DNA from 2 places in the Janthinobacterium kumbetense genome. Region 2 is predicted to be linked to the other one. Evidence: predicted binding sites of a transcription regulator. Region 2 holds the regulator's gene; the other holds the start of a gene.
The links. Region 2 encodes sigma-54, which starts transcription at its own class of promoters, with help from an activator protein. Its sites were predicted from a motif close to TGGCANGNAANCTGCTTT; they were not measured.
Positions count from the first base shown of each region.

Region 1: a site for sigma-54 is predicted at 2,389-2,406, ahead of NCG91_RS00890 (urease accessory protein UreD). Genes of this name have one in related genera too.

Region 1 covers NZ_JAMQGR010000001.1:205,486-210,087, forward strand. The annotation lists gene NCG91_RS00885 (two-component system response regulator) at 72-2,294, shown strand; gene NCG91_RS00890 (urease accessory protein UreD) at 2,436-3,302, shown strand; gene NCG91_RS00895 (urease subunit gamma) at 3,344-3,646, shown strand; gene NCG91_RS00900 (urease subunit beta) at 3,741-4,070, shown strand; gene ureC (urease subunit alpha) at 4,072-4,602, shown strand, end outside.
Region 2 covers NZ_JAMQGR010000002.1:192,883-197,484, reverse strand. The annotation lists gene lptC (LPS export ABC transporter periplasmic protein LptC) at 1-168, shown strand, start outside; gene lptA (lipopolysaccharide transport periplasmic protein LptA) at 194-775, shown strand; gene lptB (LPS export ABC transporter ATP-binding protein) at 775-1,530, shown strand; gene NCG91_RS08260 (RNA polymerase factor sigma-54) at 1,535-3,013, shown strand; gene hpf (ribosome hibernation-promoting factor, HPF/YfiA family) at 3,083-3,445, shown strand; gene NCG91_RS08250 (enoyl-CoA hydratase/isomerase family protein) at 3,574-4,602, shown strand, end outside.

The DNA.
Region 1 (4,602 bases), on a different contig from region 2:
TCGCAAAGAAATGTCTTGTCCAGCGCGGCAACGGACCGCCGCGCCTCATCCAAAGCTGAGAGAACTGCTACATGCACCGCGATTTTTCGGAAGTGAATTCGAAGGGCGAAGTACTGATCGTTGAAGATACGCCGGCTTCGCTGAAGCTGTTGAGCGATTTGCTGGGCGGCGCCGGCTATGCGGTGCGCCAGGCGCCGAACGGCGAACTGGCCCTGTGGACGGCCCAGGCGCGCCCGCCCGAGCTGATCCTGCTCGACGTACGCATGCCCGGCCTCGACGGCTTTGAAGTGTGCCGCCGCCTGAAGGAGATACCGTCCTTGCGCCAGGTACCGGTGATCTTCCTGTCGGCCCAGTACGATACGGACGACAAGGTGCGCGGCTTCGCGCTGGGCGCCGTCGATTTCATCGCCAAACCCTTCCAGGCCGAGGAAATCCTGGCCCGCACGGACGCCCACGTGCGCCTGGCGCGGGCGCAGCTGCAGCTGGCGCAGGAGCGCGCCAACCTGGAACGGCGCGTGGCCGAACGCACGGCCGAACTGGAGCAGGTGGCCAGCACCTTGGCGCGCGAAGTGCAGATCCGCCGCGCCAATGAAGAATTGCTGCGCCTGTCCGGCCAGGTCTTCGAAGCGACGCAGGACGCCATCCTGATCACCGATCCGGCCGGCGTCATCGTCACGGCCAATCCCGCCTTTACGCGCATCACCGGCTACGCGGCGCAGGAAGTGGTGGGCACGGACATTTTGCGCCTGCACGCCGAATACACGGGCGAGGCGGTGCTGCTGGCCCTGCGCCAGGGCTTGCGCAGCAGCGGCTGCTGGTCGGGCGAGGTGCAGACGCGGCGCAGGAGCGGCGACACCTATCCCTGCCTGCTCAGCGTCTCCACCGTGCACGGCCCCGACGGCGCCGTCGTCAACTACATCGGCGTCTTCCTCGACATCAGCGAGCGCAAGGCGGAGCAGCATCTGATCGATTTCCTCTCCTACCACGACGCGTTGACGGGTTTGCCGAACCGCGTGCTGCTGCGCGAGCGCTTTGAACAGGCGCGCGCGAACGCCCTGCGCGACAGCCAGCAAGTGGTGCTGATGTGCCTGGACCTGGACCGCTTCAAGAACATCAACGATTCGCACGGCCAGGCCGTGGGCGACAAGGCGCTGCAAGTGGTGGCGCGTTTCCTGTCCGGCTGCGTGCGCGAAGGCGACACGGTGGTGCGCCAGGGCGGCGACGAATTCCAGATCCTGCTGCAGGACGATGCCCTGCTGGGGCGCACGCTTGCGCTGGCGCAAACCATCCTGGCCGGCTTGCGCGAGGAACTCAGCGTCGATGGCGAGCGTCTGGCGCTGACGACCAGCATCGGCATCGCCATGTGTCCGGCCGACGGCGACAGCCTCGACGACGTGCTGCGCCACGCCGACACGGCCCTCGTGCGCGCCAAGGAAATGGGGCGCGACCATTACGCCTTCTTCACGGAGCGCATGGGCAGCGACATCCGCGCCCGCCTGGCGATGCAGCAGCAGCTGCGCGGCGCCATCGGCCGCGATGAATTCGAAGTGCACTACCAGCCGCAGATGTGCTTGCGCACGGGCGCCTTGCTGGGCGCGGAAGCCTTGCTGCGCTGGGATAACCCGGTGCTGGGCAAGGTGCCGCCCGGCCTGTTCATCGCGCTGGCCGAGGAATATGGCTCGATCACGGCCATCGGCGAATGGGTGCTCGAAAGCGTCTGCGCGCAAATCCGCGCCTGGCACGACGCGGGCCTGGGCAGCATCAAGGTGGCCGTCAACCTGTCCGGCAAGCAGTTCGCGCAAGACCGCACGGTGCCGTTCGTCGAGGCGGCCCTGCGTAAATACGCCATCGCGCCTGCCTGCCTGGGCATCGAAATCACGGAAAGCACGGTGATGGGCGACCCGGACAAGGCGGTGGCGGCCCTCACGCGCCTGAAGGATATCGGCGTGGGCATTTCGCTTGACGACTTCGGCACCGGGTATTCCAGCCTCGGCTACCTGAAACGCTTCCCCATCGACGTGCTGAAGATCGACAAATCGTTTGTCGACGACGTCACCACCAGCAGCAGCGATGCGGCCATCGCCCGTTCCGTCATTTCGCTGGCGCATAACCTGGACATGCGCGTCATCGCTGAAGGCGTGGAAACGCGCGAGCAGGTGGATTTTTTGACGGAACACGGCTGCGACGAAATGCAGGGCTATTATTTCAGCCGCCCCCTGGCCGCGGAAGCCTTCACGGCCTTGCTGCGCGAACGGCGCGTGCTGACGGTGGCGCCGGCAGCCGTGTCGGCATAAGCACACCCCGCGCCGTGCCTGCACGATAACTGCACTGATATGGTGCGGGCGCCGCAATGCGGTGCATGATTCTCACGTTTCTTCCCTCTGACGCTGGCATGCATCCTGCTTTGTAGATCGTTATTTACACGATTGCAGTGCATGCCAGACAGCCCACATTTCGCAACGCCTTCTGCCGCCAGCGCGCACAGCGCCTGGCAGGCGCATTTGCGTCTGGGCTTTGCGCTGCACGATGGCGTCAGCCGCCTCGTCGAGCGCACGCACAGCGGCCCCCTGCGCGTGCAAAAGCCCCTGTATCCGGAAGGCGATGCCATTTGCCACGCCATCATCATCCATCCGCCCGGCGGCGTGGTGGGCGGCGACCAGCTGGCCGTCGACGCCACGGTGGGCGAGGGCGCGCACGCCTTGCTCACGTCCCCCGGCGCCGCCAAGTGGTACCGCGCGAACGGCCATGTCTCGGGCCAGCACCTCGTGCTGCGCGCCGGCAGCGGCGCCGCCATCGAGTGGCTGCCGCAGGAAAGCATTTTCTTCGACCAGGCTTGCGTGCGCCTGCGCCACGAGGTGGAACTGGCGCCGGACGCCGGCTACATCGGCTGCGACATCGTTTGCCTGGGCCGCGGCGCCTCGGGCGAAATGTTCAATACGGGCAGCATCAGCCAGCAGGTGCAGATCCGCCGCGGCGGCAAGCTGCTGTGGTGGGAGCAGGGCGTGCTGGCCGCCGGCGGCGCCCTGATGGCCAGCCCGCTGGGACTGGGGGGCCACACGGTGTGCGCCACCCTGATCGCCGTCGGCATGCCCGTTTCTCCCGCCGTGCTGGCGGCCGTGCGCGAGATCGCCGTGCCGGCCGGCGCCGCGTTTGGCGCCACCCACATGAAAGCGCTGGTGGTGGTGCGCCTGCTGTGCGGCGACAGCGAGGCGGCGCGCCGCATCATGCTGGCCGCCTGGCAGCTGCTGCGTCCCGCCATGCTGGGACGCGACGCCGTTGTGCCCCGCATCTGGAACACTTAGCATCTGGAACACTTAATCAGGAAAGAAGCGTAAGGAAAACCATGGACCTGACTCCCCGCGAAAAAGACAAGCTGCTCATTTTTACGGCCGCGCTGCTGGCCGAACGGCGCCTGGCGCGCGGCTTGAAGCTCAATTATCCGGAAGCGGTGGCCCTGATCAGTGCCGCCATCATGGAAGGCGCGCGCGACGGCAAGTCGGTGGCGCAGCTGATGTCGGACGGCACGAAGATTCTGTCGCGCGCCGACGTCATGGACGGCATCGCCGAGATGATCCCCGATATCCAGGTGGAAGCGACCTTCCCCGACGGCAGCAAGCTGGTGACCGTGCACCACCCGATACCGTAGTTTTGATTGCATGGCAGGGCGCCATCCGCGCCGTGCCTGTGTGGCGCCGGCGATCCGCCGGCCAGCGTAGAGCGCTTTGACGAAGGAAAACATTATGACCCCAGGCGAATACAAATTGGAAGAAGGCGAAATCAGCCTGAATGCGGGCCGCGCCACGGCTACCGTGGTGGTGGCCAACCGGGGCGACCGGCCGATCCAGGTGGGCTCGCACTTTCACTTTTTCGAAGTCAACCCGGCGCTGGCCTTCGAGCGCTGGCGCGCCTACGGCATGCGCCTCAATATCACGGCCGGCACGGCCGTGCGCTTCGAACCGGGCCAGCAGCGCACGGTGGAACTGGTGGCGCTGGCGGGCGAACGCAAGGTCTACGGCTTCAATGGCGCAGTGATGGGTGAACTGCAAGACACTCCACCGGGAAAGGATTGAGATGGCCAGCATTCCCCGCAGCGCGTATGCCGAAATGTTCGGCCCCACCAAGGGCGACCGCATCCGCCTGGCCGACACGGAACTGTTCATCGAGATCGAGCATGACTACGCGATCTACGGCGAAGAGGTGAAATTCGGCGGCGGCAAGGTGATCCGCGACGGCATGGGCCAGTCGCAGCGCTGCGCGGCCGAGGTGATGGATACCGTCATCACGAATGCCGTCATCCTCGACCACTGGGGCATCGTGAAGGCGGATATCGGCTTGAAAAACGGCCTGATTTTCGGCATCGGCAAGGCGGGCAACCCCGACATCCAGCCCGGCGTCACGCTCCCCATCGGCGGCGCGACGGAAATCATCGCCGGCGAAGGCATGATCGTCACGGCTGGCGGCGTCGACACGCATATCCACTTCATCTGCCCGCAGCAGATCGAGGAAGCGCTGATGAGCGGCGTGACCACCATGCTGGGCGGCGGCACTGGGCCGGCCGTGGGCACGGCCGCCACCACCTGCACGCCGGGGCCGTGGCATTTG
Region 2 (4,602 bases):
GACGAGGAAAGAATGGAAACGGACGTGCCTGTCGATATCCTGACGGGCGCCTCGCGCATCAATGGCATCGGCATGAAGGCGAATAACGCCACCGGCGTGGTGGAAGTGCAGAATGCGCTGCGCATGGTCCTCCCGCCGAAACCGCGCCCGGCCGCGGCGGCAAAATGACAGAATGAAACAAGGAAACCATACTATGAAGAACATCTTGCTGTTGACCGTATTTTCGCTGGCCATCATGGGCGTGGCGCATGCCGAGAAGGCCGATTCCGAGAAGGAAGCCGTCATCACGGCACGCAGCGGCCACGTCGATGACGTCAAGCAGGTGCGCACCCTGACGGGCGACGTCGTGCTGGTCAAGGGGACCCTGACCATGAAGGCGGGCCGGGCCCTGATCACGGAAGACCCGCAAGGCTACCAGTTCATCACCTTCTGGGCCGATCCCGGCAAGCTTGCGACCTTCCGCCAGAAGCGCGATGGCGCGGGCGACCTGTGGGTCGAAGGCGAAGCGGAGCGCGTGGAATACGACAACAAGACGGAAGTGGTGAAACTGTTTTCCAGAGCCAAGCTGACGCGCCTGGAAGGCGCGAAAGTCACCGATGTGGCCAATGGCGCTTTCATCTCGTATGACAGCCGCAAGGAAGAATTTGCGATGGAAAATTCCAACAGCGGCACCAGCACCGCCGATGGCGGCAGCGTGCGCATGGTGATCCAGCCGAAGACCAAGGCGCCGGCAGCGGAGAAAGCGCCGGCCACGCCCGCGCCAGGAAAGAAATAATGGAAAATACACGTTGCGGCAGCACCCTGATCGTTCGCGGGCTGCAAAAAACCTATGGCAAGCGGCAAGTCGTGCATGATGTTTCGCTGCAAGTCGAATGCGGCGAAGTGGTGGGCTTGCTGGGCCCGAACGGCGCCGGCAAGACCACCTCGTTCTACATGATCGTCGGCCTGGTGCCGTCCGATGGCGGCAGCATCGATATCAGCGGCGTGGATATCTCCAGCCTGCCGATCCACCGCCGCGCGCAGATGGGCCTGTCCTACCTGCCGCAGGAAGCGTCCGTCTTCCGCAAGCTGACGGTGGAAGACAATATCCGCGCCGTGCTGGAAATCCAGACCGTCGAAGGCCGTCCGCTGACGAAGGCCGAGATCGAGGAGCGGCTGGATAAATTGCTGGCCGACTTGCAGATTGAAAAGCTGCGCGAGAACCAGGCGCTGTCCCTGTCCGGTGGCGAACGCCGCCGCGTGGAAATCGCCCGCGCGCTGGCCACCGATCCCCGTTTCGTGCTGCTCGACGAGCCGTTCGCCGGCGTCGATCCGATCGCCGTGATCGAGATCCAGCGCATCGTGCGTTTCTTGAAGGAGCGCAATATCGGCGTGCTGATTACCGATCATAATGTGCGTGAGACGCTGGGTATTTGCGACCGCGCCTACATCATCAACCAGGGCTCGGTGCTGGCGTCGGGACGCCCCGACGACATCATTGCGAACGAGTCGGTACGCCGGGTCTATCTGGGCGAACACTTCCGCATGTAAGCCAATGAAACAATCATTGCAGCTGCGCACTTCGCAGCACCTGGCACTGACGCCGCAGTTGCAGCAATCGATACGCCTGTTGCAATTGTCTACTCTGGAATTGCACCAGGAACTCGAGCAATTGCTGACGGACAATCCCTTGCTCGAACGCCTCGACGATCCGCTCGACCGCTCGCTGCGCCTGCTGTCCGACGGGGCCTTGAGCTCCACGGCCGCACCGGCCGAAGCGCCGCCCCAGCCACCAGGCCAGGAGGCGCCCGCAGCGCCGGCCGAAGCGGAAGCGTTTGACGGCGAGGGGGGCGACAGCCCGGCCGCCGCGGATGGCGGCGACAGCGACTGGAGTGAGGCGAGCCGGGGCAAGGCGCCCGACGACGAAGATTCGCGTCCGCAATTGGAGGCCCATCACTGCACTCTGCGCGAACACCTGATGGAGCAGATGCGCGTGACGGTGCTCGAATTGCGCGACCGCGCGCTGGTCGAGCTGATCATCGACGCGCTCGACGACAATGGCTACCTGGAAGAGTCGCTCGACGACATCCTGGCGCGCCTGCCGGAAGAGCTGGAAATCGACGCCGACGAGATGCGCACGGCCTTGTCGCTGCTGCAAAGTTTCGATCCGCCGGGCGTGGGCGCGCGCAACGCGTCCGAATGCCTGGCTCTGCAAATCAAGCGCTTGCCGCACATCGCCATGGTGACGCGGCGCATGGCCCTCGTGATCGTGGAAAAGCACCTGGCCTGGTTTGCCCAGCGCGATTTCAACAAGCTGAAAAAAGCCCTCGATTGCGACGATGAAGACTTGCGCGAAGCGCAGACGGTGATTCGCCAGTGCAATCCGCATCCGGGCGCCGTGTTCGCCTCGGACGTGTCCGATTACGTGGTGCCCGACGTCGTCGTCAAGCGCGCGCGCAATGGCTGGCAAGTCACCCTGAACAACGACGTCATGCCGCGCCTGCGCGTCAACGCCATGTACGCCAACTTGCTCAAGCAGGGCAAGGGGGAGGGCGCCATGGGCGCACAGTTGCAGGAAGCCAAGTGGCTGATCAAGAATATGCGCCAGCGCTTCGACACGATCCTGCGCGTGGCGCAGGCGATAGTAGAAAGACAAAAGAACTTTTTCTCGCATGGGGCCGTTGCCATGCGCCCCCTTGTGCTCCGTGAAATAGCTGATACACTGGGTTTACACGAGAGTACTATCTCGCGGGTAACAACTCAAAAGTACATGCTGACCCCGCACGGCATGTTCGAGTTGAAATATTTCTTTGGTAGCCACGTCGCCACCGAAGCGGGGGGCGAAGCGTCATCGACGGCGATACGGGCATTGATCGTGCAACTGACAGGAGCAGAAGACCCTAAAAATCCTTTATCCGACAGTAAGATTGCGGACATGCTGGGGGAACAAGGCATGGTGATTGCGCGACGTACTGTTGCCAAATACCGGGAAGCATTAAAAATTCCGCCAGTGAGCCTGCGTAAGTGTTTGTAAGTTTTTTTCGGTTCCTCTGCGGGCCGGATAGGATGGACCGCACGAACCCGATCATCTTTAGGAGTGTGTATGAATCTCACCATCAGCGGACATCATCTCGAAGTGACACCAGCCATCCGTGAATACGTACAAACGAAGCTGGAGCGCGTGAAACGTCATTTCGATCAAGTCATCGATATCGCCGTGATTCTGACCGTGGATAACCTCAAAGAGAAAGAAAAACGTCAAAAGGCTGAAGTCAACCTGCGTTTGAGCGGCAAGACTGTCTATGTGGAAAGCTTGGCGCACGACCTGTACGCCGCGATCGATACCCTGATCGACAAGCTCGATAGGCAAGTGATGAAATACAAAACCAAAGTGCAAGGGCACGGTAAAGAGGCGATCAAGCATCTGCCAGACAACTCCGAGGAAGAAGCCGTCGTCGCCGTCTAAGGCCACCCGCTTCCAGCAGTTGTGATCAACTAAGGGCGCACATTGCGCCCTTTTTTGCGCCCAGCGGAACGCAATGTTCCCCGCGCAGGCATTAGAATATTCGCACTTTCACTTCTTTCCTGCCTGCCATGAGCGACTTCGTCCAGACTTCCATCCGCAACCGCACCGGGCACATCGTGCTCGACCGTCCGAAAGCCTTGAATTCCCTGTCGCTGGAGATGGTGCGCGCGCTGAGCGCGGCCCTGCTGGCCTGGCGCGACGATCCGCAGGTGGACGCCGTCGTGATCCGCTCCAGCAGCGACAAGGCCCTGTGCGCCGGCGGCGACATCCGTTTCTTTTACGATGCGGGTCTGGCCACGCCGCAAGGCGGCAGCGCCTTGCTGGAAGATTTCTTTACGGAAGAATATGCTTTAAATCATTTAATTCATTTCTACCCGAAACCGTATATCGCCGTGATGGATGGCGTGGTGATGGGCGGCGGCATGGGCGTGGCGCAAGCCGGGCCAGGCAACCGCTTGCGCATCGTGACGGGCCGCACGCGCATGGCCATGCCGGAAGTCAATATCGGCCTGTTCCCGGACGTGGGCGGCAGTTATTTCCTGTCCCGCCTGGCTGGCCAGCTGGGCCTGTACGTGGGCTTGACGGGCTTGACGATCAACGCGGCCGACGCCCTGTACACGGGCCTGGCCGATGTCTACCTGCCCGAAGCACAGATGGGGGCGCTGCTGGACCTGTTTGAATCGACGCCGGGCGAGGCCTTGCCGGTGGCCATCAAGGCGCTGGCGGCGCCATTCCAGGCCGAGGCAGGCGTTTCTCCCCTGGCCACGGCGCGCGTAGCGCTGGACCGCCATTTCAGCGCCGGCTCCGTGGCGGCCATCATGGCCTCGCTGGCGCAGGACGACGGCGCGTTCGCCACCAAGGCGCTGGCGGCCATGCGCCTGCGTTCGCCCTTGATGATGTCGGTGACCCTGGAATTGCTGCAGCGGGGCGCCCACCTGGGCGTGGCCGATTGCCTGCGCCTGGAGCGCACGGTGGTACGCCATAATTTCGAACATGGCGAAGTGCTCGAGGGCGTGCGCGCGCTGGTGGTCGACAAGGACAATGCCCCTCGCTGGAACCCCGCCAGCCTGGACGAAGTCGACGCGGCCATGGTGGCG